DNA from 3 places in the Nocardiopsis sp. LDBS0036 genome. Region 2 is predicted to be linked to each of the others. Evidence: predicted binding sites of a transcription regulator. Region 2 holds the regulator's gene; each other region holds the start of a gene.
What was found. The regulator HrcA, encoded in region 2, represses chaperone genes, less so after heat shock. The targets are predictions, from matches to a motif close to TTGGCACTCTCNNNNNGAGAGTGCCAA.
Positions count from the first base shown of each region.

Region 1: the regulator HrcA is predicted to act here: its motif matches at 1,751-1,777, upstream of groL (chaperonin GroEL).
Region 3: the regulator HrcA is predicted to act here: its motif matches at 2,524-2,550, upstream of groES (co-chaperone GroES).

Region 1 is NZ_CP141103.1:3,495,869-3,499,919, reverse strand. Features, by position in the region: gene UIS43_RS14680 (daunorubicin resistance protein DrrA family ABC transporter ATP-binding protein) at 1-728, shown strand, start outside; gene UIS43_RS14675 (ABC transporter permease) at 725-1,528, shown strand; gene groL (chaperonin GroEL) at 1,943-3,574, shown strand; gene UIS43_RS14665 (Uma2 family endonuclease) at 3,911-4,051, shown strand, end outside.
Region 2 is NZ_CP141103.1:5,937,699-5,941,749, forward strand. Features, by position in the region: gene UIS43_RS25245 (DUF3097 domain-containing protein) at 455-1,294, opposite strand; gene hrcA (heat-inducible transcriptional repressor HrcA) at 1,476-2,489, shown strand; gene dnaJ (molecular chaperone DnaJ) at 2,494-3,633, shown strand; gene UIS43_RS25260 (16S rRNA (uracil(1498)-N(3))-methyltransferase) at 3,630-4,051, shown strand, end outside.
Region 3 is NZ_CP141103.1:3,294,910-3,298,960, forward strand. Features, by position in the region: gene UIS43_RS13800 (sigma-70 family RNA polymerase sigma factor) at 1-72, opposite strand, end outside; gene groL (chaperonin GroEL) at 360-1,970, opposite strand; gene groES (co-chaperone GroES) at 2,086-2,397, opposite strand; gene UIS43_RS13815 (SAM-dependent methyltransferase) at 2,660-3,946, shown strand.

The DNA of each region.
Region 1 (4,051 bases), 2.4 Mb from region 2:
TCGTCGGCCAGGGACACGGCGCCGGAGAGGACCAGCGGGCCCGGGAGGAGCTGTACACGCAGGGGCTGCTGTACGGGCTCGACCGGCGCACCGCGCGCCGCCGCGCCGACGGTCTCCTCGACCAGCTGGAGCTGGGCGGCGCCGCCGACCGCGAGGTCACCAAGCTCTCCGGCGGACAGCGCAGGCGCCTCGACATCGCCATGGGGCTCATCCACGAGCCGGGGCTGCTGTTCCTGGACGAGCCCTCCACCGGACTCGACCCGCACAGCCGGGCCAACCTGTGGGAGCACATCACCCGGCTGCGCGACCGGACGGGCACCACGGTCGTGCTCACCACCCACTACCTCGACGAGGCCGACGACATGGCCGAGAGGGTCCTGGTCATCGACCACGGCAGGGTCATCGCCGACGGCACCGCCGACGAGCTCAAGGGCAAGGTCTCCGGTGACCTGGTCACCCTCACCGTGCCGGACGCAGAGCAGGCGCGCACCGCCGCCGGGATCGCCGAACGTGCGCCCTCCGCCGGAACCGCGGAGGTGCTCGCGGACGCGGGGCGCGACGCCGAGGTGCGCCTGCGCGTGGAACGCGGGGACACCGTGCTGCCCGAGCTGCTGCGCGGACTGGACGCGGCCGGGGTCCCGCTGCTCTCCGTCCGGGTGCAGCGGCCCACCCTGGACGACGTGTTCCTGACCCTGACCGGACGCAGCCTGAGGGAGGAGGGGGCATGAGCTTCCACGAGATGACCGGGACCCCGGCGGGGGCGCCCGCGGCGCGGGGGCCGGGCCTGGTGCGCGACACCGTGACCGTCTTCGCCCGCCAGATGCGGCCGTTCCTGCACCGGCCGCCGATGCTGTTCTTCGGCATGCTGCAACCGGTGCTGTACCTGGTGCTGTTCGCGCCCCTGCTGACGGGGCTGGCCGGCGCCGAGGGGCAGGACCCGTGGCAGTGGTTCGTCCCCGGCCTGCTGGTGATGCTCGGCCTGTTCACGGCCGGGTTCGCCGGGTTCGGGCTGCTGCCGGAGATGTCCTCCGGAGCGCACGAGCGGCTGCTGGCCACCCCGGTGAGCCGGGTGTCGCTGCTGCTGGGGCGGGTCCTGCGCGACGTGGTGATGATGCTGGCGCAGATGGTGCTCATCCTCGTGCTGGTGGTGCCGCTCGGGTTCGAGGCGTCGCTGGCGGGAGCCGTCGTGGGGCTGCTCCTGCTCGCCGTCCTGGGTGCCGGGCTGGCCACGCTGTCCTACCTGGCGGCCCTGGCGGTCAAGCAGACCTACGTGTTCGCGCCCATCGTGCAGACGCTGATCATGCCGCTGATGCTGCTGTCCGGCGTGCTGCTGCCGATGGAGCTGGCGCCGCCGTGGCTGTACGCGCTCTCGCGGGCCAACCCGGTGGCCTACGTGGTGGACGCCGAGCGCGCCCTGTTCGCCGGGCAGTGGGACGCCTCGGTCGCCCTCGGCTGGGCCGTGGCGGTGGTGCTGGCGGTCGCCGCGCTGGCCGGGGGGTCGCGGGCGATGCGCCGCCTCAGCTCCTGACCGGGGCGCCGCTGTCGGGGTCGGGCCGGGGTCCGTCCGGAGCCGGGGGCGAAGCCCGGCCGGGGGCGGTGGAGCAGGGTCGGAGCGGGAGCGGAGCCGCGCGCCGGGAGAGGTGGGAACCGGTGCGCGGCTCCGTCCGCTCAGCGCGGAAAACCCGCATGTCATACGGTGTTTATGCAGGTAGATGCGGAAATGCCGGGATGGGAAATCGTGACCACATCGTTTGCACTCGCCGGGGTCGAGTGCTAAAAAGGGAACTGGTTAGCACTCGCCTTCACTGAGTGCTAACCGGATCGAGGCTGCGAGATCGCGGCTCCCGGCAGCAGGGTTGCCGGGAGGTTCCGCGGTCGTCCGTCGCGGGCGCATGCCTCGTCCCATCGCGTATCAGCCCGGTCACGGGAGGACAAGAACTCAATGGCAGCCAAACTGATCGCGTTCGACGAGGAGGCCCGTCGCGGCCTTGAGCGCGGCATGAACCAGCTCGCTGACGCCGTCAAGGTCACGCTCGGCCCCAAGGGCCGCAACGTCGTCCTGGAGAAGAAGTGGGGCGCCCCCACGATCACCAACGACGGTGTCTCCATCGCCAAGGAGATCGAGCTCGAGGACCCGTGGGAGAAGATCGGGGCCGAGCTGGTCAAGGAGGTCGCCAAGAAGACCGACGACGTCGCGGGTGACGGCACCACCACCGCCACCGTGCTCGCCCAGGCGCTCGTTCGCGAGGGCCTGCGCAACGTCGCCGCCGGCGCCAACCCGATCAGCCTCAAGCGCGGCATCGAGTCCGCCGTCGCGCGCATCAACGAGGAGCTCGGCAACCTCTCCAAGGACATCGAGACCAAGGAGCAGATCGCCTCCACCGCCTCGATCTCCGCCGGCGACCCCCAGATCGGCGAGACCATCGCCGAGGCCATGGACAAGGTCGGCAAGGAAGGCGTCATCACGGTCGAGGAGGGCCAGACCTTCGGGCTGGAGCTCGAGCTCGCCGAGGGCATGCGCTTCGACAAGGGCTACATCTCGCCCTACTTCGCCACCGACCTGGAGCGCATGGAGACGGTCCTCGAGGACCCCTACATCCTCATCGTCAACTCCAAGATCTCGAACAACAACGAGTTCCTGCCGGTTGTCGAGAAGGTCCTCCAGGCCGGCCGCCCGCTGGTCGTCATCGCCGAGGACCTGGAGGGCGGCGCCCTCCAGACGCTGGTCGTCAACAAGATCCGCGGCACCTTCAAGTCCGTCGCCGTCAAGGCCCCGGGCTTCGGCGACCGCCGCAAGGCCCAGCTCGGCGACATCGCCGTGCTGACCGGCGGCCAGGTCATCACCGAGGAGGTCGGCCTCAAGCTGGAGAGCACCGAGCTCGACATGCTCGGCCGCGCCCGCAAGGTCGTCGTCACCAAGGACGAGACCACCATCGTGGACGGCGCCGGTGACGCCACCGCGATCGCCGGTCGCGTGAACGAGATCCGCAACGAGATCGAGCGCACCGACTCCGACTACGACCGCGAGAAGCTCCAGGAGCGTCTCGCCCGCCTGGCCGGCGGCGTGGCCGTCATCAAGGCCGGTGCCGCCACCGAGGTGGAGCTCAAGGAGCGCAAGCACCGCATCGAGGACGCCGTCCGCAACGCCAAGGCCGCGGTCGAGGAGGGCATCCTGCCCGGCGGTGGTGTCGCTCTGCTCCAGGCCAGCGTCCCGGCCTTCGAGAAGCTGGAGCTGGAGGGCGACGAGGCCATCGGCGCCGACATCGTGCGCCGCGCCATCGCCGAGCCGCTCAAGCAGATCGCGATCAACGCCGGCCTCGAGGGCGGCGTCGTGGCGGAGAAGGTCAAGAACCTGGAGCCCGGGTTCGGCCTGAACGCCGCCACCGGCGAGTACACCGACCTGTTCAAGGACGGCGTCATCGACCCGACCAAGGTCACCCGCTCGGCTCTGCAGAACGCGGCTTCCATCGCCGGTCTGTTCCTGACCACCGAGGCCGTCATCGCCGAGAAGCCGGAGAAGGCCGCCGCTCCCGCCGGCGACCCGACCGGTGGCATGGGCGGCATGGACTTCTAGTAGGTCCGTGAGACCTCGGGCCCCCGGGCCCGCAGGTGTCTGAGGTCCGGATACGCGACCTCGCCCGCGACGACCGGGCGGCCCCTTCGGGGGTCGCCCGGTTTCGCCTTTTCCGGGGTGAGGCACGGCGCTCTTCCTCGTGCTAAGCCGGGTTGTTCCGCGAAGCGTCGGACGGACGCGGGCGCGGAGTCCTACGCTTCCGGTATGAAGGCACGAGTTGGAGGAGTCCGGCCATGACGGAAGCCGCCCCGGCGGTGGGGCTGTCGCGGTGGAACTACCTGCTGGGCATCTGTCGAGAGCTGGACGTGCCCGACGGTTGGCGGGCGGAGATCCTCGATGAGGACAGCATTCGGCTCGTGGCGCCCCCGTCCATGCCCCCACAACGTCATCGCGTCCCGGGTGAGCCGGTCGTTGTTCGCCACCATCCCCGATGACCGGGGTGTCTACCAGGTCCTCGGAATTCAGTTGCCAGCGGTC
Region 2 (4,051 bases):
GCGGTGCGAAGTCGGGCTGCGCCCCCGGGGTCTGGCCGTAGCCCTGGTAGCCCTGGTCGGGCTGCGGGGCGTACGGGGACTGCGCACCCGAGGGCGGCTGGCCGTGGTCCTGGTCGGGCTGCGGAGCGTAGGGCGGCTGCGCCCCGGACGGCTGCCCGTAGGAGGGCTGCTGGCCGGGTTCCGGCTGCGGGGGCCGCTGTCCGTACTCCTGCTGACCGTCCTGCCCGTGCTCCGGCTGCTGTCCCCGGTGGGGATCCTCCGGGGGCGGGGGGTTCGTCGGGGTCTGGCTCATGCTCTTCCTTGGCTCCGCTGATGAGAGGGAGGTTCTGTACTACCGTGCTGTACCGACGACCGCGCGGGCCGGAGGCGGGCGACCTCGGCACCGGACACGGGGACCGGCGCCTCGCCCAGGTCAAATCCTAGGTCCTACCGCTCCTCCCGCGCGCAGCGCTCGCTAGGGAGCGTCCGGGTGCGGCCCGGTGACGAAGTCGATCAGCTCCTCCACCCGGCCGAGCAGAGCCGGCTCCAGATCAGCATAGGTACGGACCGACCCCAGGATCCGGCGCCACGCCTCTCCCGTCTCCATCCGCCAGCCCAGGGCGCTCACGACCCCCTCCTTCCAGGGCACGTCGCGCGGCACCTCGGGCCATGCCCCGATCCCCACGGAACCCGGCCGCACCGCCTGCCAGACGTCGACGTAGGGGTGCCCGGCCACCAGCACGTGCTCGCCGCGCACCCGCTCGGCGATCCGCGTCTCCTTGGACCCCGGCACCAGGTGGTCCACCAGGACGCCCAGCCTCCTGCCGGGCCCGGGTGAGAACTCCGCCACGATCGAGGGCAGGTCGTCGACCCCCTCCAGGAACTCGACGGCCACCCCCTCCACGCGCAGGTCGTGGCCCCAGACCTTCTCCACCAGTTCGGCGTCGTGGACGCCCTCCACGTAGATCCGGCTCTCCCGGGCCGTGCGCGCCCGCGCGCCCGGTACCGCCACCGACCCGGAGGCGCTGCGCAGCGGCCCCCGTGGAGCGGCGGAGGGGCGCACGAGGGTCACCGGCTCGCCGTCGACCAGGAACGCGGCGGGGGCGAGGTCGAACACGCGGCGGCGGCCGTGCCGGTCCTCCAGCGTGACGGTGGCCTTGTCCCAGGCCATCACCGCCCCGCAGAACGCCTCCTCGGCGTCCTCCACGACCAGTTCCCTTTCCAGGGGCACCTCGCGGACCGCCTTCTTCTTCGGGCGGCGCCAGTCCCCGGCGAGCACGTCGCGGCCGTAACGGCCGGTTCCCTTGGTAGCCACGGTCGTGCAGTCTACTGGTGGCGCGCGCCGGCGCCCCGTCGGCCGCGGCGCGTGCCGCGTGCCCGGCGGGAGCAGGGGCGGCACGGCCGCGCCGCGGCTTCACCACCCGCGGGTAACCGTCAGGGTTTGCGGCCGGGCGTAGACTTAGCACTGAGGACCATGGAGTGCCAGGAGGTGGCGAGTGCTGGATGAGCGCAAGCTCGCGGTCCTGCGTGCCGTCGTCGAGGACTTCGTCAACACCAACGAGCCCGTGGGTTCCAAGGCCCTGGCCGACCGGCACCGGCTCGGAGTCTCCCCGGCGACCATCCGCAACGACATGGTCGCCCTCGAGGAGGACGGCTACATCGCGCAGCCGCACACCAGTGCCGGACGCGTTCCCACGGACAAGGGGTACCGGCTCTTCGTCGACCGGCTCTCCTCGGTCAAACCGCTCTCCAGCGCGGAGCGGCGCGCCATCGAGTCCTTCCTCACCGGCGCCGTGGACCTCGACGAGATCGTCGCCCGGACCGTGCGGCTCCTCGCGCAGCTCACCCGCCAGGTCGCGATCGTCCAGTACCCGTCGCTGACCCGCTCGTCGGTGCAGCACGTGGAACTGGTCCCCCTCGGGGGTCAGCGGATCATGATGGTCGTGATCACCAACACGGGCCGGGTCGAGCAGCGCGTCATCGACGGCCTGGGAGAGGTCCACGAGGCCGCCGTCAACGACCTGCGCGCGATGTTGAACCGGGCCATCGCCGGACGCCACCTCGGCGACGTGCCCGACGCGGTGGAGGACCTGCCTCCGCAGGTGGCGCCCGAACACCGCCAGATGGCGGTGTCGGTCCTCTCCGTCCTGCTGGAGAGCCTCGTCGAGCGGCACGAGGAGAAGATCGTCCTCGCGGGGACGGCCAACCTCGCCGCCGTCGACTTCGCCGCCAGCCTCAGGGACGTCCTGGAGGCACTGGAAGAGAACATGGTCCTCATCCGTTTGCTGGGAGAGGCCAAGGACCCGTCGATGCTCACGGTGCGCATCGGCGCGGAGAACTTCCACGAGGGCCTGAGGTCCACCTCCATCGTGTCGGCGGACTACGGTGTGGGAAACCAGTCGCTCGCCAAGATCGGTGTGGTGGGACCCACCCGGATGGACTATCCGGGGACGATGGGAGCAGTACGCGCCGTGGCTCGCTATGTCGGACAGATTTTGGCAGGACAGTAACCCAGTGGCCAGAGACTATTACCAGGTTCTCGGAGTGCGTCGCGACGCGTCCAAGGACGAGATCAAGAAGGCCTACCGGCGGCTCGCGCGCGAACTCCACCCGGACATCAATCCGGACCCCGCAACCCAGGAGCGCTTCAAGGAGGTGACCCAGGCCTACGAGGTCCTCTCCGACGAGAACAAGCGCCGGATGTTCGACATGGGCCAGGACCCCTACGCGCCCGGCGGCGGCGGGGCCGGGGGCTTCGGCGGCGCGGGCGGGTTCGCCTTCGACGACATCATGAACGCCTTCTTCGGCGGCGGCCAGCCCGGCGGGCGCGGCCCCCGGGAACGGGTCCGCCGCGGGCGCAGCATCAAGATCCGCGTCGAACTCGACCTGGTGGAGACCGCGTTCGGGGTCAGCAAGGAGATCACCTTCCCCACCGCCATCCTGTGCGAGACCTGCCAGGGCGAGGGGACGGCGGCCGGTTCGCACCGCACCACCTGTGAGATGTGCCACGGACAGGGCGAGGTCTCCCAGGTCACGCGGTCCTTCCTCGGCCAGGTCATGACCTCCCGCCCCTGCCCCCAGTGCTCGGGCCAGGGCTCGGTCATCACCAACCCCTGCGGCGACTGCGCGGGCGAGGGCCGGGTGCGCGAGAAGGTCACCCGCACCGTCAAGATCCCCGCGGGCGTCGACGACGGCACCCGCATCCAGCTCGCCGGGGAGGGCGAGGTCGGCCCCAACGGCGGACCGCGCGGCGACATCATCCTGGAGATCATCCAGCGCCCGCACCCCACCTTCGAACGTCGCGGCGACGACCTGCACTGCACGGTGACCGTCCCCATGACGGCCGCCGCGCTGGGCGCCTCCTTCGCCTTCGACACCCTCGACGGCACCGAGAACATCGACCTGCGCCCGGGCACCAACTCCGGCCACGTCATCACCCTCCCCAACAAGGGCGTCAGCCACCTCGACGGCGGCGGCCGGGGCGACCTGCGCATCCGCGTCGACGTGGAGACCCCGAGCAGGCTGGACGAGGAGCAGGAGGCCCTCCTGCGCAAGTTCGCCGAACTGCGCGGCGAGGACCAGACCCCGGGACGCTTCAGTCCCGGACACGGCGGGTTCTTCTCCAAGATCCGCGACGCCTTCGGCGCCAAGTGACGCCGCCGGTCTTCCTGGTCGAGGCCGCCGACCTGGCGGCCGACCGGGTGACGGTGGACGGCGCCGAGGGCCGCCACGCCGCCGTGGTGCGCCGCATCCGGGAGGGCGAGACCGTCGACCTCTCCGACGGACGCGGTCTGCGCGCCCGCTGCACGGTGACCGCCGTGGGCGGGGACCACATCGTCTGCGCGGTGGTGGAGCGCCGGGAGGAACCGGCGCCCCGCCCCCGCCTGACCGTGGTCCAGGCACTGCCCAAGGGCGACCGGGGCGAACTGGCCGTGGAGATGATGACCGAGGCCGGAGCGGACGCGGTCGTGCCCTGGGCGGCGGAGCGCTGCGTCACCCGCTGGAAGGGCAACCGCGCCGCCAAGGCGCTGGCCAAGTGGCGTGCGACCGCCCGCGAGGCGGCCAAGCAGGC
Region 3 (4,051 bases), 2.6 Mb from region 2:
CCGGACCGCCAGCGATCCCAGATGGTTCAACCCCGTGTGGTCCCGCTGCCCCCGGGCGCCTGCATCCGTCACCGTCACGCTAGGAATGATGCCCCCACCGCCGGACTGAACCACTCGGATCGGCAACTACAGAATGGTCACGTTTCGGGAAAATCACCCGAAAACATCTGTGCCGCCGAGGGAAACCTGTGACGTGCGTGATAGTGCGCGGGGGCGGAGCAACCGCTCCGCCCCCGTCTCGGCCGGGCCGTGTCCGCCGGACGCGCCCCGGCCGCCGTGGCCGTGCTCCGGGGTTCCTCGGGTCCGGAAGGCCCGAGGGCCCTGGGACCTGCGGCCCACGGAAGGCCCGGCCGCCGTGCCTAGTGGCTGTGGCCGTGCCCGTCGTCCTCATCGTCCTCGGGCTTGTCCGCCACCAGCACCTCGGTGGTCAGCAGCATGCCCGCGATGGAGGCGGCGTTCTGCACGGCGGAGCGGGACACCTTGACCGGGTCGAGGATGCCCTGCGAGGTCAGGTCGCCGTAGGTGCCGGTCGCGGCGTTGTAGCCGTGGCCGACCTCCAGCTCCGACACGCGGTGGGTGACCACGTAGCCCTCGGCGCCCGCGTTCTCCGCGATCCACCGGGCGGGCTCGACCAGGGCGCGGCGCACGATCGCCACACCGGTGGCCTCGTCGCCCGTCAGGCCGAGGTCGTCCGAGTCCAGCGCCTTGGAAGCGTGCACCAGCGAGGCGCCGCCGCCGGCGACGATGCCCTCCTCGATGGCCGCGCGGGTCGCCGAGATGGCGTCCTCCAGGCGGTGCTTCTTCTCCTTGAGCTCCACCTCGGTGGCGGCGCCCACGCGCAGGACGGAGACACCGCCCGCGAGCTTGGCCAGGCGCTCCTGGAGCTTCTCGCGGTCCCAGTCGGAGTCGCTCGCCTCGATCTCCTTGCGGATCTGGCGGACGCGGTCCTCGACCTCGGACTGCTCCCCGGCGCCGTCCACGATGGTGGTGGCGTCCTTGGTGATCGTGACGCGGCGGGCGCCGCCCAGCGCGTCGAGGTCCACGTTCTCCAGGGTCAGGCCGACCTCCTCGGCGACGACCTGGCCGCCGGTGAGGACCGCGATGTCCTGGAGCATGGCCTTGCGGCGCTCGCCGAAGCCGGGCGCCTTGACGGCGGCGACGTTGAGGGTGCCGCGGATCTTGTTGAGCACCAGGGCGCCCAGGGCGTCACCGTCGATGTCCTCGGCGATGATGAGCAGGGGCTTCTTGCTCTGGACGACCTTCTCCAGCACGGGCAGCAGGTCGTTGAGGCTGCTGATCTTGCCCTGGTTGATCAGGATCAGCGCGTCCTCCAGCACCGCCTCCTGGCGGTCGCCGTCGGTGACGAAGTAGGGCGAGACGTAGCCCTTGTCGAACTGGAGGCCCTCGGTGAAGTCCAGGTCCAGACCGAAGGTCGGGGCCTCCTCCACCGTGATGACGCCGTCCTTGCCGACCTTGTCGAACGCCTCGGCGATCAGGTCGCCGATCTGGGCGTCCTGGGCGGAGTTGGTGGCGACGTAGGCGATGTCCGCGCGCTCCTCGACGGGGCGGGCGCGCTCCAGGAGGATCTCCGACACCTTGGCGGCGGCGGCGTCGATGCCCTTCTTCAGGGACATCGGGGAGGCGCCGGCGGCCACGCTGCGCAGACCCTCGCGGACGAGGGCCTGGGCCAGGACGGTCGCGGTGGTGGTGCCGTCACCGGCCGCGTCGTTGGTCTTGGTGGCGACCTCCTTGACCAGCTGGGCGCCCAGGTTCTCGTAGGGGTCGTCCAGCTCGACCTCACGGGCGACGGTCACGCCGTCGTTCGTGATGGTGGGGGCGCCGAACTTCTTGTCGATGACGACGTTGCGACCGCGCGGGCCGAGCGTCACCTTGACGGCGTTGGCGAGGCGGTCGACGCCCCGTTCGAGGGCGCGACGGGCGTCGTCCTCGAACTCCAGGATCTTCGGCATGTGGGTGCTTCCTCTTCAGGCTGGTCGAAAGAGAGCATCCCGCCCGCCCGGCTGTGCGCCGACCGGTGCGGGATGCGGATGGCTCCGGGCCCGATGGAGCGGGCCCCGCGGAGACCTACTTCTCGACGACAGCGAGAAGGTCGCGGGCGGAGAGCACCAGGTACTCCTCGCCGTCGTACTTGACCTCGGTGCCGCCGTACTTGCTGTACAGGACGACGTCGCCGACCTTCACGTCCAGCGGGATGCGGTTCTCGCCCTCGTCGTCCCAGCGGCCCGGGCCCACGGCCAGGACCTCGCCCTCCTGGGGCTTCTCCTTGGCGGTGTCCGGGATGACCAGACCGGAAGCGGTGGTCTGCTCGGCCTCCAGCGTCCGGACCACGACGCGGTCCTCGAGCGGCTTCAGCACGGTCTTGGTGGCGGTCGACACGGTGTGACCTCCCCCTTCAAGGTTTCGGTGTACTGATCTCGGCCCGCACTGGTGCACGGACCGACTGCGAAAAAGGGGCGACCACGGCGGCCTGTCGTCGCGGGTGCCAGACCGGCCTCGTCGCGGTTAGCACTCTACCCCCGAGAGTGCCAGAATGGAAATGTGACCGTGACCCCCGGTCAGGGGACTTCCCCGGGGGCTCCCTCCGGGGCGGGGCCCGGTCGCGTCCGAACACCGCTCCTTCGACGCCCGGGGGGAACCCATGCGCCTGCCCGCCTTCGAGGCCCTGCTCACCGACGCGGGCCGGGAGGTCCTGGCGGGGGTGGACCCGAAGGCCGCCGCCGGGGACCAGCTCGCCGCGGCCTCACTGCTGCGCGGTGATCCGCGCGTGGCGGCCCTCGACCCCGGTCTACCCGTATCCGAGCTGGTAAACGCCGTCCTGACCCAGGTCTCCCTGCGCGAACGCGGGCGGGCCAAGTTCGGCGAACTCGCGCGGCGGATGTTCTTCACGCCCAACGGGCTGGAGCAGTCCACCCGGCGCGTGGTGGCCGACTACCGCGCGGATCGCATGGCCGGGGCGATCGGCTCGGCCGGGTCGTCGGGGCGGGGCCTGGACGGCGCCGCCGCGGGCGACCTGTGCTGCGGGGTCGGCGCGGACCTGCTGGCCCTGGCCGCGCGCGGCGTTCCGGTCGAGGGCGTGGACGCCGACCCCCTCACGGTCGCGGTGGCCCGCGCCAACATCGGGGCCCTGGGCCTGTCCGGGCTGGCCCGGGTCCGCGAGGGCGACGCCTCCGCGACCGCGCCCGGCCGGTACCCGCTGCTGTTCTGCGACCCCGCCCGGCGGGGCGGGCGCGGCCGGGTGTTCGACCCCTCGGCCTACTCCCCGCCGTGGGACACGGCCGTGGACCTGGCCTCGGGGGCGCAGGCGGCCTGCCTCAAGGCCGCGCCGGGCATCCCGCACGAGGCGCTGCCCGGGGACGCGGCGGCCGAGTGGATCTCGGTGGACGGGGAGCTGAAGGAGACCGCCCTGTGGTTCGGCGCGCTGGCCGACGGGCCGCGGCGCCGGGCGACGGTGCTGCACGAGCGCGAGGGGCTGCTCGCCCGCGAGGGCGCGGTGGCGCACCTGGACGCCGACCCCGGTCTGGGCCCGGCCCCGGTGGCGTCGGCCCGGCGCTACCTGTACGACCCGGACCCGGCCGTGGTGCGCTCGCACCTGGTGGCGGAGGCGGCGGCGCGGGTGGACGGCGCCCTGCTGGACGAGCGGATCGCGTACTTCACCGCGGACAGCGCTGTGCTCTCGCCGCTGTGGCGGGTGCTGGAGGTGGTGGAAGTGCTGCCGTTCTCGCTGAAGCGGCTGCGCTCGGCGGTGCGCGGCCTCGGGGCGGGGACGGTGACCGTCAAGAAGCGGGGTTCGGCGGTGGACACCGAGAAGCTGCGCCGGGACCTGCGCGCCTCCGGCCCGGAGTCGGTGACGGTCGTGCTCACGCGGATCGGCGAGCGGCCCTTCTGCCTGCTGTGCCGCGAGGTGGGCGACCCGCGGCGGGGTTAGCGGGCCGACCGGTGCGGGCCGACCGGTGCGGGCCGACCGGTGCGGGCCGACCGGTGCGGGCGACGGGTTCCGCCACCGGTGCGCGTACGGGGCCGCCTTCACCGG